Regions from separate parts of the Pantoea nemavictus genome, predicted to be linked through region 3. Evidence: riboswitches for the same ligand, from Rfam matches in the RefSeq annotation. Region 3 holds a riboswitch; each other region holds the start of a gene.
What was found. A riboswitch is a leader RNA that binds a small molecule or an ion and turns the genes downstream of it on or off. The one in region 3 is predicted to bind thiamine pyrophosphate.
Positions count from the first base shown of each region.

Region 1: it holds a riboswitch for thiamine pyrophosphate, as region 3 does, so the genes downstream of both, thiC (phosphomethylpyrimidine synthase ThiC) here and thiM (hydroxyethylthiazole kinase) in region 3, are expected to answer to the same signal.
Region 2: it holds a riboswitch for thiamine pyrophosphate, as region 3 does, so the genes downstream of both, WH298_RS21710 (LuxE/PaaK family acyltransferase) here and thiM (hydroxyethylthiazole kinase) in region 3, are expected to answer to the same signal.
Region 4: it holds a riboswitch for thiamine pyrophosphate, as region 3 does, so the genes downstream of both, thiB (thiamine ABC transporter substrate binding subunit) here and thiM (hydroxyethylthiazole kinase) in region 3, are expected to answer to the same signal.

Region 1 covers NZ_JBBGZW010000001.1:2,364,031-2,367,849, reverse strand. The annotation lists gene nudC (NAD(+) diphosphatase) at 1-736, opposite strand, end outside; gene WH298_RS10815 (Rsd/AlgQ family anti-sigma factor) at 825-1,331, shown strand; TPP riboswitch at 1,567-1,667, shown strand; gene thiC (phosphomethylpyrimidine synthase ThiC) at 1,758-3,683, shown strand; gene thiE (thiamine phosphate synthase) at 3,680-3,819, shown strand, end outside.
Region 2 covers NZ_JBBGZW010000002.1:461,614-465,432, reverse strand. The annotation lists gene WH298_RS21730 (YgdI/YgdR family lipoprotein) at 1-69, opposite strand, end outside; gene WH298_RS21725 (YgdI/YgdR family lipoprotein) at 100-333, opposite strand; gene WH298_RS21720 (NYN domain-containing protein) at 500-1,240, opposite strand; gene WH298_RS21715 (DksA/TraR family C4-type zinc finger protein) at 1,526-1,792, opposite strand; TPP riboswitch at 1,929-2,055, shown strand; gene WH298_RS21710 (LuxE/PaaK family acyltransferase) at 2,155-3,237, shown strand; gene WH298_RS21705 (acyl-CoA reductase) at 3,234-3,819, shown strand, end outside.
Region 3 covers NZ_JBBGZW010000001.1:575,975-579,793, forward strand. The annotation lists gene fbaB (class I fructose-bisphosphate aldolase) at 1-49, opposite strand, end outside; gene thiD (bifunctional hydroxymethylpyrimidine kinase/phosphomethylpyrimidine kinase) at 197-997, opposite strand; gene thiM (hydroxyethylthiazole kinase) at 994-1,779, opposite strand; TPP riboswitch at 1,813-1,908, opposite strand; gene chiP (chitoporin ChiP) at 2,173-3,570, shown strand; gene WH298_RS02695 (beta-N-acetylhexosaminidase) at 3,622-3,819, shown strand, end outside.
Region 4 covers NZ_JBBGZW010000001.1:2,866,808-2,870,626, forward strand. The annotation lists gene thiP (thiamine/thiamine pyrophosphate ABC transporter permease ThiP) at 1-838, opposite strand, end outside; gene thiB (thiamine ABC transporter substrate binding subunit) at 838-1,824, opposite strand; TPP riboswitch at 1,871-1,965, opposite strand; gene sgrR (HTH-type transcriptional regulator SgrR) at 2,078-3,739, opposite strand.

The DNA.
Region 1 (3,819 bases), 1.8 Mb from region 3:
CAATCAGGCGACGCGCAACGGTGCCGGGCGGCGGCAGAAGCGGTAAATCGTCATAGCGATACCAACCGGCATCCAGCAACTCTTTGCCATCGTGTTGCAGATCACCGCCGTCATATTCCGCCATATACGCCATCATCAGTGAATGTGGGAACGGCCAGGGTTGCGAAGTAACGTAGCGCACGTTTTTCACCCGCACGTTGCTCTCCTCCATCACTTCGCGCGCCACCGCTTGTTCTAAGGTTTCACCCACTTCGACAAAGCCCGCCAGCACGGTGTAAATGTTGTTACGATGACGCGCATGATTGGCGAGCAGGATCTCATCACCACGGCGGATGGCCACGATGATGCACGGTGCAATTTGCGGGTAATACCGCTCGCGGCAGTGATTGCACAGACAAGCAAATTCGCGCTTGCTGATGTGCATTTCATGGCCGCAATAGCCGCACCAGCGATGCGACCGATAGAACTCCGCCAGTTGCACGCCGCGCCCGGCGATTTGGAACAGGCCGACATCTTCATCAATCAGTTGGCGCACTGAGCCCATGCTATCCGGCCGCGCTTCCCGCACCAGCCAGACATTTTCGCCCTGCCATTCGCCAATCAAAATCGCGTGGCTGCCACTAAGTCCAAACTCGGTGGATAAGCCATGCGGCAGCTCGCCTTGCGGCAACCAAAGTTTTTGCTCATGGCTGACAATCCACCATCCAGCGTCTAAGCTTGAGATCTCACGTTGCATCTTAATCGTTGTCCTTAGCGTCAAACCACACGCTGAAACTCTAATATTAAGTGTGTAATAAACAACTATAACCTACCTGGAGCCCCATATGCTTAACCAGTTAGATGACCTGACAGAGCGTGTAGGCGGCGGAAATGAATTGGTTGATTCATGGTTGCATGCCCGCCGACAGTTGCTCGTCACGTACTATGAGCTTATTGGCATGAAGCCACAAAAAGATGCGTTAACCACGCTGGATGAACAGGCACTCGATGCCTTTTGCCACAATCTGGTGGACTACCTTTCAACCGGTCATTTCAGCGTGTATGAACACATTATTAGTGAGATGCAGGGTGATAACCCGCTGATGGTTGCCGCGCAGATCTATCCGGCATTAGAGGCGAATACAGACCACATGATGCAGCTCTACGACAGCCACCTGCAGCAGGCTATCAACGACGATAATTGCGTGGATTTTCAAACGGCGCTCTCTGAAGTCGGCGAAGTGCTGGAATCACGTTTCACGCTGGAAGATAAGCTGGTACAACTTGCCTGGGATAATCAGCTGGCGCATCTACCGGTTGCCAATGACAGCATCATCGCCCGCCCGGCTTGAATGCCCGCTGTTGTAAAAAACTTGTTATTCGAAAAAAGCCCTCTTATGCTAAATGGGCTTTTTTATTGTCCTCTTTAACGACAATCAAGAGCCAAATTTTGCGATATAAGCGTAGCGTGCGCAGCGAGTTCACGCTCGGACAGCGCGCAGGGACCGGAGCGTACACGTAGTACGTGACGGTCACGAGCACTGCCCAGGCGTGAAATAGCAAGCAAAGTAGCTTATATCGTAAAACACCAACTTGTCGGAGTGCCCAGTGGGGCTGAGACCGTTAATTCGGGATCCGCGGAACCTGATCAGGTTAGTACCTGCGAAGGGAACAAGAGTAGACATCATCAGCACGATGCACGTTGGCGCCCAGCATCGTTTCTGTTACTCCTTCCGAACTCTGGACAAGCAACTTCCAACATTCACAGGAAACTTGCTATGTCTGCTGTTAAAACTTCTCGTCGTGAACAACGTGCTCAGGCACAGGAATTTATCGATTCCCTGCAGGGAACCGCTTTCCCTCATTCAAAACGCATCTGGATCATCGGCAGCCGCGCGGATATTCGCGTACCGATGCGCGAGATACAGCTGAGCCCGACGCACATCGGCGGCAGCAAAGATCATCCGCAGTTTGAGCAGAATGAAGCGGTGCCGGTATATGACACTGCCGGCGCTTATGGTGATCCAGAAGCCACTATTGATGTCCATCAAGGGCTCGCCAGGCTACGCGCAGAGTGGATCGCCGAACGTGGTGACAGTGAAACTATCCACCAGCTGAGTTCCCGTTACACCCAACAGCGTCTGGCGGATGAAGGCTTGGATCATTTGCGTTTTGAGCATCTGCCGCAACCGCGTCGTGCCAAAGCGGGACGCTGCGTTACCCAACTGCACTATGCACGCCAAGGCATCATCACACCGGAGATGGAGTTCATCGCACTGCGTGAAAACATGGGCCGCGAGCGTATTCGCAGTGAAGTACTGCTACAACAGCATCCCGGACACAGCTTTGGTGCCAATCTGCCGGAAAATATCACCGCTGAATTTGTCCGCCAGGAAGTGGCCAGCGGTCGCGCCATTATTCCTTCCAACATCAACCACCCCGAATCCGAACCGATGATTATTGGCCGCAACTTCCTGGTGAAGGTGAATGCCAATATCGGCAATTCGGCGGTAAGTTCATCGATTGAAGAAGAAGTGGAGAAACTGGTGTGGTCAACGCGATGGGGCGCAGACACTGTGATGGATCTCTCAACCGGCCGCTACATCCATGAAACGCGTGAATGGATTCTGCGTAACAGCCCGGTGCCGATTGGTACGGTGCCAATTTATCAGGCGCTGGAAAAGGTGAATGGAATTGCGGAAGACCTCAACTGGGACATTTTCCGCGATACGCTGTTAGAACAAGCGGAGCAAGGCGTCGATTACTTCACCATCCACGCTGGTGTGCTGCTGCGCTATGTGCCAATGACGGCTAAACGTCTCACCGGCATTGTGTCTCGCGGCGGATCGATTATGGCGAAATGGTGTTTGTCACATCACACTGAAAGCTTTCTCTATCTGCACTTCCGCGAGATTTGTGAAATCTGCGCCGCCTACGATGTGGCCCTGTCGCTCGGCGATGGCCTGCGTCCCGGCTCAATTCAGGATGCCAATGATGCAGCCCAGTTTGCCGAGCTGCATACGCTGGGTGAACTGACCAAAATCGCCTGGGAATACGATGTGCAGGTGATGATTGAAGGCCCCGGGCACGTACCGATGCAGATGATTCGCCGCAACATGACCGAACAGCTGGAACACTGCCACGAAGCGCCATTTTACACGCTCGGCCCGCTCACCACCGACATCGCACCGGGTTACGACCACTTCACTTCCGGCATCGGTGCCGCGATGATTGGCTGGTTTGGCTGCGCCATGCTGTGTTACGTGACGCCGAAAGAGCACCTCGGCTTACCGAACAAAGAGGATGTGAAGCAGGGACTGATCACCTACAAGATCGCTGCGCACGCGGCGGATCTGGCGAAAGGCCACCCGGGCGCGCAGATCCGCGACAATGCGATGTCGAAAGCGCGCTTTGAATTCCGTTGGGAAGATCAGTTCAATCTGGCGCTCGATCCGCACACTGCGCGCGCCTATCACGATGAAACCTTGCCGCAGGAATCGGGAAAAGTGGCACACTTTTGTTCAATGTGCGGCCCAAAATTCTGCTCAATGAAAATCACCCAGGAAGTACGCGAGTTTGCTGCACGCCAACAGGCTGAAGCTCAGCCAATTGAAATGGGCATGGCGCAAATGGCGGATACTTTCCGCAATCGTGGCGGCGAGATCTATCACGCTGCCGATACCCTTAAAGAGGAAAATGTATGACCGACGCCTTTCCTGCCACGGCCCCGAAACTGGGGCTGTATCCGGTTGTTGATAGCGTGGAATGGATCGCGCGCCTGCTAGAAGCCGGGGTGCGCACCCTCCAGCTACGCATCAAAGATTGCGAGGATCATGAAGT
Region 2 (3,819 bases), on a different contig from region 3:
ACGTGTACAGCCGGTCAGGGCGGACAGGGCAATCACTGCAGAAATAGAAAGCAAAATTGTTTTTTTCATTAGTAGTCTCTCCAGGCTAGTAAAAGGATATTAATTATCCAGTTCGCTCATGTTGGTAATCTTGTCGCGATTGATCTGCTCAGTTTTACCGGTTTGCGCATCTTTGTAAGAAACAAGGCCGGTGTCACTGTCGATTTGTGGCTTGCCCGACGTCACGATGGTGCGTCCGTCGGTAGTCTTAATCGCCTGGTTTGATGAGCAGGCAGTTAACGTCATTGCCATAAAGGTGCCAAGAAATGCGGTTGCCAATACTGTTTTTTTCATCGTGATGAGTTCCTTTCAGTGGAATAAGTTTTAACTACCTAAATAGCTTAGAACATTTTCCCAAAACAGCCAGAAACCAGGGGCAGATGAGCTGATTATTCCTGCTCAAGTAGCAAGATCTGAATGATGTAGTTCTCCACCTTGCTAAGCCAATGAGACTTAATGCTCACCAATATTCGGGTTTAACCGCAGGTTTTTTATGCGTCGCTACCCGAACAGGAAACTGACATGCATCCAGCTCTTCATTGGTGATTGTTCTGCGTATCCAGTGGCTATGATTCTGCAGTGAACCTGGAACACCACGTACGTTACCCTGGCGGTGCGGCAAAATTATCCCGATACGAACTGCGGGAAAATCTTCGCGAATAGCCTTGAGCGCTGGTGTCATGTCGGTATCAGCCGAAACTAATACCAGCTGAGCAATCCTTTCTTCGGTTGGTAACCACTGCTGTTTTGCAACCAAACGATACATGCTGATGGCAATATTCACGTCGGTTTCTTTTTCTTCAAGTTCCCAGATATCCACCTTATCCAGACGTGTTGCCGGCACGCTTTTACTGATGAAACGCGGAGCCCGAGCGTGCTCAAGTCGATGACGTCCGGTAAATATATTTATTCCGGTCGTTTTCAGCACGCGAATATAAGTATCCTGAGCGTGTCGTGATTCAATGCCGCGTGTGGCGAGATGGGGAATAACCGAGGAGGTATAATAGTTTACTCGTTCAATTATTACGGACGGATCTTGTACCCGACATATATGTGAAAGCAGTAATGACAAGTTGAGCCATTTATAGGGCGTGCCTGCAAGCAATCCATAAAATACATTGTATCCGTCGATAAATACTGCTGTACGCACTCTTATCCATCCTTTAGATACGAAAAAACCGGCTTGAGCCGGTTTTTTCACCCTAACGGCCAGTGAACTGAAACGCTGCGTACAGGGTTGAGTTGTGGGGCTAAGTTATCAGCATTACTGGCTAAACTCAAGTTGCGCAAGGTAAAAGTTAACCCATCAAAATTATTAGTTCAGGCGCTACTTTCGCTTCCAGTAATATTGCAGCAGTATTTATTGTTGAAATGCCTGGTTATATGCGAATGGTCTTACTTCAGATTAACGGTTTTTCTAATAAAAGGTAATGAATGTAGATGATATTTAAAAATAGCCGTTAACCTGAATTATTAATTTAAATAACTACCTCAGCTGACTATCCTTACTTCCGCGGCGGTTATAACCGCTAATTGCCGCCTGTTTTTTATCGATCTTGCTCTGACAATTCACGCAGTAACGCACGCCCGCTAACGCAGCGCGACGCGCTTCTGGAATAGGCTCGCCGCACTCATCACAAAACTCGGCGCTTTCACCGTGACCGATATTCTGGCGTGCACGGGCCACCGCATCATCCACCGTGGCATCAATTTGTTTGTGCACCGCACCATCTTCAGACCAGCCGCCCGCCATACGTCACCTCCGGTAAAAATACTTAACAAAAGTATAAGGCAAGCCAGGATTTATGCCGGGCCGGCGGGCGTGACTGCTTAAATCAGCCGCACTTTTAACACAGTTGACACATCATCCGCCGCCATCCTAGACTGCGGTCTGTTCCAAGGGGTGCCCGGTTAGCGGGCTGAGATTCTACCGGCTGGCGTTGATGCGCTGGAACGTAGTGACCCTCCGAACCTGATCCGGCTAATACCGGCGTAGGGATGCGGAACCACAGGGCTTGCACGCCCTGATTCCATCTTTGTGCTTTGTAGCGGACAGTTCGCACTCTTCAGGCCTTGCCTGGGAGATTTTGCACAATCGCAAAGGTGGCTACGAACATGACCGAATCGGCAATTATCCAGGCGCTGCTCACATTCCTACAGCGTGAGGATGCTTCAGACGATGATTTCAACCAGCTGGCGCTCGACATCTTCGCTTATCAATTCCAGCATAATCAGCTTTATCGCCGCTTCGCGACTCAGCGCGGACGCACGCCGTTCACCGTAAAGCACTGGCGCAACATTCCCGCTATTCCCATCTCCGCCTTTAAAGATCTGACGCTCAGCTGTCGTCCAACGGACGATATCGAAGCGATCTTTATGACCAGCGGCACCACCGGCACGGTAAAAGGACGCAGTTATCATCCCACGCTCGACGTGTGGAAGAGCTCGATGCGGCTGAACTTCCGCCGCCGCTTCATGGCGGGCATGGATCGTATTCGCATGGGCATTTTGTTCCCGAATAACGTGGTGATGCCGAACTCATCGCTGGCGACCTATCTTGACCTGGCGCTGCAGGAGTTTGGCACGCCCGGCAGTGAAGTGATGGTGGATGAACACGGGCTCGACGTGGCGCGCATTTTCACCGCCCTGCAGCAGGCTGAAGCCAGCGGCGAGCCTTATGCGCTGCTGGGCGCCAGCTACAGTTTTGTCCATCTGCTGGATGAGATGCAGCGCCAGCAGCGCTGTTTCTCGCTGCCTGCAGGCAGCCGCATTCTCGATACCGGCGGCTTTAAAGGTCAGTCGCGCGAAATGGAACCCGCAGAATTTTACGCTGCGACCTCCGCCGCCTTCGGAATCCCCCGCTCGCACTGCATCAACATGTACGGCATGACGGAAATCAGCACGCAGTTCTATGACGAGGGCAATGAAAACTGTCCACCGGTCAAATCCGGGCCGCACTGGGTGCGCACCCGCGTGGTCAATCCGCTGACCGGCGAGGATCTGCCTGCAGGTGAAACTGGCGTGCTAGTGCATCACGATCTGGCACATTTCAACTCGGTTTCTGCCCTGTTGACGGAAGATGCCGGCAGGATGGTGCCGGGCGGATTCCATTTGTTAGGGCGTGTGACCGGCGCCGATGCGAAAGGCTGTTCGCTGACCATGGAAGCGTTTCTGGCCGCCGGGCAGGTACAGGCGTGAGAGAGTTTGCCGGACATCTGCCCGGTCTTTCTGCCGATGAGGTGCAGTGGCGCACGCTGAGTTTTAGCCAGCACGGCGAAAGTCTTGAGGTGTGCGTTCCGCAGCTCAACGATCAACAGATCACGGCGCTGTCAGCTCGAATTCGTGCTAATGCTCGCGCCTATCTCAGCCAGCTCAGCGTCGCGCAAATCATCGCGATTATTGATGAAGCGGTGGCGCGGCTGTTGGATCGCACCCATCCGCTGCGCATCAAAGCCGAAAAGCTGCTGCCGATGGTCACCGGTTACGATGCCGAGATGGTGCGCCTCGGCTTAACCGGCTATCTCAAAACCTTCCGCGAACCGCAGCTTAAACGCTTTCTGGCTGAGGACTTTGCCGATGCGCAGATGCTGGATGCGTTTCAGCCACGGCCTAATGGCGGCTTTGCGCGCGCATTTGGTCCGCAGCTGCTGCTGCATATCTGGGCTGGCAATGTGCCGGGCTTACCGCTGTGGAGTTTGATCTGCGGTTTGCTGGTGAAGGCCGGCACTATCGGCAAACTGCCCGGTAATGAGCCGCTGATGGCGAGCTGGTTCGCCCAAC
Region 3 (3,819 bases):
GAAGAAGGCTGTCCGCCTCTTTGCCCAATAACTGTACGATGTCCGTCATGTTCGCACCTGATAAATGGCTGGATTGGAACCGGCAAATGCCGATTCGCCCCCAACAGCCTGGACCGCAATACACCAGGCTGGCAAATTGCTGACTCCATTTTTCAGACGGATGCGCAGTGCAAAAGCGGCAATCTGGCGTTACGCCCTACCACCATTGATGAAAATGGTGCACCGGCCCAATGCCTTTACCCACTTCCAGCGAATCGGCGTGCAGCAGCGCCTGCTGCAGCCAGGCTTTAGCTTCGGCCACCGTTGTCGCCCAATCATCATGACGCGGACGTAGCGCCGCTAGCGCCGCTGACAGCGAGCAACCGGTGCCGTGTGTGTGCCGTGTATTCACGCGTGGCGCACTAAAGCGCTGCCGGCCATCGCGGGTGATCAGCCAATCCGGACTCTCGGCATCGCTGAGATGTCCGCCCTTCATCAGCACCGCTTCGCAGCCAAGATCGAGCAACGCATCACCCTGCTGTAACATGGTTTTTTCATCCTGCGCCATGGCACGTCCTAACAGCGCTGCGGCTTCCGGTAGGTTCGGGGTGATCAGCGACACCTGCGGCAGCAGCAGTTCGCGTACGCTAGCCACCGCATCCGGCGACAGCAACGCATCGCCGCTCTTCGCAATCATCACCGTATCCAGCACCACAAACGGCAGGCTGGCGCGTTTCAGCCTTGCGGCTACCACTTCTACAATCGCCGTTTCTGACAGCATGCCGATCTTAGCCGCGTCGATGCGCACGTCATCCAACACCGAATCAAGTTGGGCGCCGACGAAATCGGGTTCGATGCGATACACCGACTGCACACCGCAGGTGTTCTGCGCCACCAGCGCAGTAATAACGCTGGTGCCATAGGCGCCCAGTGCGGAGAAGGCTTTGAGGTCGGCCTGAATGCCTGCGCCACCGCTTGGATCGGTGCCGGCAATGGTCAAAGCATTGATGCGTTTCATACTGCCACCTCCAGCGTCCAGAGCGCATCAAGGAAAGCAGCGACAAAACTGCCCGGTCCTTCGACATTGCGCGCCGTCATTTCACCGGCCAGCGACATCACACGACAGGCGGCAGCGACATGCTGCAGGCGATCGCCAGGCAAGCAGCTAAAGGCCGCCACCACCGCCGACAGCGCGCAACCGGTACCGACCACCCGCGTCATCAGCGGGCTGCCGCCGGGGATCGCCAGCGTTTGTCTGCCATCGGTGACGTAATCGACTTCGCCGGTTACCGCAACCACAGTGTCATAATTCTGCGCCAGCTGTTGGGCAGCATTCAGCGCGGCATCAGCCTGATGCAGGCTATCTACGCCGCGCCCGCCCGTTGCCTGATTAGCCAGGGCGAGAATTTCTGAAGCGTTACCTCGAATCGCCGCCGGATGCAGACCAAGTAGCTGCTGACAAAATTCGGTGCGCAGCGATAAGGCGCCTACCGCAACCGGATCCAGCGTCCATGGCGTGCCCGCTTTTTGCGCTGCCTGCACCGCCGCTAACATCGCATCACGACGATCGCGCGTTAACGTACCGACGTTAATCAATAACGCATCGGCAAAGCCAGCGAATTGCGCCGCTTCTTGCGTATCAATCACCATCGCGGGTGAGGCATGCAGCGCCAGCAGCACGTTGGCAGTAAAGGTTTGCACCACGTCGTTGGTCATGCAGTGCACCAGCGGCGCTTGTTGACGTAGCAATTGTAAAGATTGCGCGAGTTGCGCGGGGGAAAGAGGATCAGGCTGTTTCATAAAGCTCCCAACCGGCGATCAAGAAGGCGAATGCGGTCAGGCATCTGACTTCCCTACGCTGGCATTATCCAGATCAGGTCAGCGGGTGTATCTCAGCCCTGTATTAAAGGGGCACCCCGAGTCAAAACAACGCTTCGAGCATAGGGAAGTCAGTAGGTGAAAGCAAGCAAACGCCTTTATTCCTGAATCCCGCTCGCAAAGGGACAAACTGCACCTTCGTGTAACGTATTGATTGAAGCCCTTAAAACGGGCTCTTTTTGCGCGCCACGTCATACTTTGTAATAAATTACATTGATAATTCGCGTCGCGAAAAATAGCATCCTCGCAACTCGTTTCATGATGAAACAGTACGGAAATATTTATTATTAATGGAAGCATCAAGGAGGATTTGCTATGCGCAGGATTTTACGCGCGCCGCTCACTGCGGCAGTGATTACGGCTCTGTTTGCCGGTGTTTTTGTTCCCACTTCCCCCACTCAAGCCAGCGGTTTCATTGACGATTCATCTCTCACTGGAAACATCTTCTACTGGCAACGCCAGCGCGATCGTAAAGAGATGGACGCGCAAAAAGGTAATTACGGTCAATATGATGCCAACCTGCATCACGCTTCTGCCAACGCCAATCTCGATTTCTCATCCGGTTATGCGGGTGATGTGATTGGACTCGATCTGGCGGCTTTTGGTGCGCTGGAACTGAGTCATGGTGGGCCCGCTGCACCGAACGAAATTGGCTTTAGCAACGCCCGCACGCGCTGGGATGAGGACTGGAGCGGAGATAAGAGTGGCTTAAGTCTTTATAAGGCCGCGCTCAAAGCGAAATGGCAGGAAAACTGGCTACGCGCAGGTTATCTGCAACCCAGCGGACAGACCTTACTGGCACCACACTGGAGCTTTCTGCCCGGAACCTATCGCGGCGTTGAAGCCGGCACCACCTTTGATTTTAGCGATGCGGGCGCCCTTTCCCTCGCATGGATGTGGACCGACGAGTACAAAGCGCCGTGGTATCGCGACATGTATAACTTCCGCAAAGCCGATGGCGTGACGGAAATCCCCTGGCTGCAATCCTTCGGTGCCAAATATGATTTTAAAAACCATCTGGTACTGGAAGGCGCTTACGGTCAGGCGGCAGATTACATGGATCAGTATTTTGCCAAAGCGTCTTATCAGCTGCCGCTCGCCAATGGGCCGCTGCGCACCAGCTATCAGTTTTATGGCGCGAAGGACCGCGACAACAGCGGCGCGGGGGCTGTAAACGATGTTTATGATGGCCTCGCCTGGCTGCAGGCGCTGACTTTCGGCTACACGCTAGGCGCATTTGATTTCCGCCTCGAAGGCACCTGGGTAAAAGCCGAGGGCAACCAGGGATTCTTCCTGCAACGTATGACGCCTTCTTATGCCAGCTCCAATGGTCGCCTCGATGTATGGTGGGATTCCCGCTCCGACTGGAACGCCAACGGCGAGAAAGCGCTGTTTGCTGGCGTAATGGTAGATCTGGGGCACTGGCAATTGCCGGGCTGGCAGGTCGGCACTTCTTACGCATACGGTTGGGATGCAAAACCGTCCACCAATCCGGTTTACGATCAAAGTCAGCGCCTGAAAGAGTCAGCGTGGAATCTCGATCTGGTTTACACCATCCAGCAAGGGCGCGCCAAAGACACCCAATTCAAACTGCACTACACCCGCTACGACAATCACAGCGATCTCCCCAGCTATAGCGGTGGTTACGGCAACATCTTCCAGGATGAGAAAGACATCAAATTTATGGTTATTGCGCCATTTACCCTGTTTTGACCCCTACCTGGCAGGAGCCAGAGACATTCATTCGAGGAGAAGGATATCAATATGAAAAAACTAAAAATGAGTTTGCTGGCGTTGGCCGTGACCAGCGTTGCGGCCTGCAGCTCGTCCCCACACAGTAATCAACAGATTGTTGACCAGATCAGCCAGTTCGGCGTGCAATATCAGGTAACTGATAATCAGGCGGCCGATCACGGCATCAATTGCGCGAAGCTCGGTGCCGATTGGGCATCCTGTAATACC
Region 4 (3,819 bases), 2.3 Mb from region 3:
GCGCATGCCATGAGTCGCGCGGGTCGCGCCAGCCGCGAATGCTCTGGCTGCCAGTGGGAATTGCTTTGCTAAAGCGCTGACTCAGCAGTACCAATAATAAACAACAGCCAAGCTGTAGCAGGGCCAGCAGTGCCGCACGGCCAGGATCATAATCAAAATTCAGCGCCTGATAGATCGCCAGTTCTAGCGTGGTGGCCTGCGGTCCGCCGCCCAGCGCCAGCACGGTGGCGAAGCTGGCGAAGCACAGCATAAAGATCAGTGCCGCTGTAGGCAGAATCTGGCGGCGCAGCCACGGCCACTCCAGCAGTCGAAACAGATTCCAGCCGCGCAGGCCGAGCTGCGCGGCTAATTGTCGCTGCTCGCCTGGGATGCTCTCAAGCGCCTGCAGCAGCATGCGCGTTGCCAGCGGCAGATTAAAGAACACGTGCGCCAGCAGAATGCCCTGCAAACCATACGGGGAAAAGTGGTAGTCGAATCCCAGTGTCGTACACAGTTGTGCCAGCCAGCCGCTGCGGCCGTAAACGCTCAGCAGGCCAAATACCGCCACCAGCACCGGCAGCACCAGCGTCATAGCACACAGACGCAGCAGCAGATTACGACCGGGGAAACGGCGGCGATAGAGCGCGCGTGCCAGCAGGATGGCTGGCAGCACCGACAGCAGCGCCGATAGCAGTGCTTGCTCGAAGGAGAAGGCCAGCACGTGGTGCAGGTAGCTGTCGCTGAGCAGTGCGCGCCAGTCAGTGGCCGGCGCGACCATCACTAAAGCGCCAAAGGCCAGCAGTGCGACCGCGCACAGCAGCAGCGCGGTCGCGCTGCCGGGAATCAACCAGCCAGGCATTAACGGCTAACGGCGCGTTGCCATGCGCTGATCCATGCAGCGCGATGGTCGGCCACTTCCGCTGGCGTGAATTGCAGCGCTTTGGCGGGGACCTGCAGCGATTGATAACCGGCAGGCAACTCGCTTTTAATCACCGGATACATCCAGTTGCCGGTGGGAATGGTCTGCTGGAAAGCCGGCGACACCATAAACTGCATGAACTGTTGCGCCAGCTGTGGCTGTTTGCTGCTGGCCAGCTGCGCGGCAACTTCTACCTGTAAATAGTGGCCTTCGCTAAATTCGGCCGCGGCGTAGTTCTCTTTCTTCTCTTCGATGATGTGGTAAGCCGGAGAGGTGGTGTAACTCAACACCAAATCGCCTTCGCCTTTGAGGAACAGGCCGTAGGCTTCACTCCAGCCTTTGGTGACGGTAACGGTTTTTTTCGCCAGCTTCTGCCACGCATCGGGCGCGTTGTCGCCATAGACTTTCTGCATCCACAGCAGCAGGCCAAGACCCGGCGTGCTGGTGCGCGGATCTTCATAAATCACGCGCCATTTTTCCGGGCTCTCAACCAGCTCCTTCAGGCTTTTAGGCGGATTCTTCAACTTGTTCTTATCGTAGACGAAGGCGAAGTAGCCGTAATCGAACGGGATAAAGGTGTCGTTGTGCCAGCCATCCGGCAGTGTTAACGCTTTGGTATCGACGCTGCTTTTGGCAAACAGGCCGGTTTTCTCCGCTGCCTGCACCAGATTGTTATCGAGGCCCAGCACCACATCGGCTTTGCTGTTTTTGCCTTCCATACGCACACGATTCAGCAGCGACACGCCATCTTCCAGCGCGACGTATTTCAGTTCACAGCCGCACTGCGCTTCAAAGGCTTTTTTGACCGCCGGACCTGGACCCCAATCGGCAGAGAATGAGTCGTAGGTGTAAACCGTCAGAACCGGTTTGGCAGCGAAAACCGGTGCCGCAACCAGCAACAACACAGGCAGAACTTTGTTTAACACTTTGCGCTCCTTGAGGAGAAGATAAGGTTGAGTCGCAAAGGATCTGAGGAGTGGGCATCTCAAATCCCTACGCCGGTATTAGCCGGATCAGGTTCGACGGGTCTTTCTCAGCCACAAAATAAGGCACCCCGTTGAGAACGGCTCATTCTAGACATTTATATGACAGCGCGAAAGGATCACCGGCTGGAAGTCTGGTGCCACGCTTCCCGGTGCGCATGAATGCGCACCTTACAAAACTGCGCCGGCGCGATGTTCACAGCTCCGGAGGCGCAAACCAGGCGGATTTGAAGTCAAACCAGCCGAGCGTATTCAGCCGCACGCCGCGCATGCTGCGTTGCCCCTCCAGCAGCAGCCAATGATGGAAAAGCGGGTGCAGATAGTCGCTGTCGATCAGCTGCTTACTCCACTCCGCCAGCGGTAAAGCTTTCTGCCGCCAGCGCGCCGCGTCGGCTTGCCAGTCAATCGGGATGCAATGATGCATCAAAGGCAGTTCGAACAGCTGAGCAAACAGCGCGTACTCCAGCGGCAGGGTAAAATTGACGCTACCGAGCCAGATATCACTCTCGCCTTCACCCTCGAACCACTCTTCGTAACTGACTTCGCGCGTAATCAACTCAACACCTTGCTGCGCCAGTAACGGACGCAGGGCGTTGGCGATACCTTCATGCTCAACGTGGTTGTTGTACCAGCTGAGCGTGAATTGGGTTAAGCCTGCTGGTTTCTCGGCAGCCGTAAGATCGCGACGATGATGCCAGCGCGGCAGCAGGCCATAGGCCGGGAACCAGTAACGCTGATAGCCGACGCCAGCATGATTAAGCAGGGCGATAGGATTGAATAAATAGCTCACCCAGCGGCGGAAATGCGCATCTTGTCCCAGGTGTGAGCGCTGATCAAACAGGAGGAAATAACAGCCCTCTTCCAGGCGGCTCTCTTCCGATTTCTCATCAGCGTTTTCGCCCTGCAGTTTTACGCCGGCATACACCAGCTCGTCGCTGATCTCCGGCAGCACCCAAATCGATACATCGTCGATCAAGGCGCGATAGCCGAAGTAATCATCAAAGGCGGCAATTTTCAGCTGCGTTTGCTGATTACGCACCACGCTGTAGGGGCCGGTACCAATCGGCTGACGGGCAAAGTGGCGTAGCGTCTGCCATTCGCGTGGCAGGATCATCGCACTGACGCTGGCCAGCAGCCACGGTAGCCAATCGTCCGGCTGGCTTAGGTGAATATCCAGCGTCCAGGGGGCTGGTGAATGCAGCTTTTCGATATGGGAAAACAGCGGTTGACTGCGCACGCGCTCCAGCGAAGCCATCACATCCTCCATTTCCAGTTCGCGGCCATGATGAAAGCGAATCGCCGGGCGCAGGAAAAAGCGCCAATGCAGCGGCGAAGTTTGCTGCCAATGGTGCGCGATATCGGGTTCGATTTCCCCCTTTTCCTCATTTATACGCATCAGGCCGTTGAAAATTTGGCGTGCCAGATGGGTTTCTGAGCGACGCAGCGGCGAACCGGGCAACAGATTGGGCAGCGGACGGTAATAGAGCACGCGCAGAATATGCTTGCCCTGACGGAAGCTGCGGCCTAAATGTGCCGCGATCATCTGTCGGACCTGATTTTTGTCGCCAACCAGCTGGACCAATTGTTCGATGCGATCTTGTTCCAGCAGATCCTCGGCACGCTGCTGTTGCAGCGCCAGCCCGGTATAGCAAAAACTCAGCATCGAACGCTTGCCGCGTCCGGCTTCCGCCTGCCAAATCAGCCAGCCTTCGTTCTGCATGGCGTTGAGTAAATTACGCATGTGACGGCGCGAGCAGTGCAGCAGATCGGCCAGCTCGTTCAGGGTGGTTTCATGGTCCAGCCCCTGACAGCTTTGCCATAAGCGGATGAATTGCTGCTGCAGACGTGAAGAGGACATAAAAGGGGAACTCCTTCTCAGAATCGCTCAGTTTTTCCTGCCTCATATTAGAGGCATACTGCCCGGCAATGGAAGAGCGG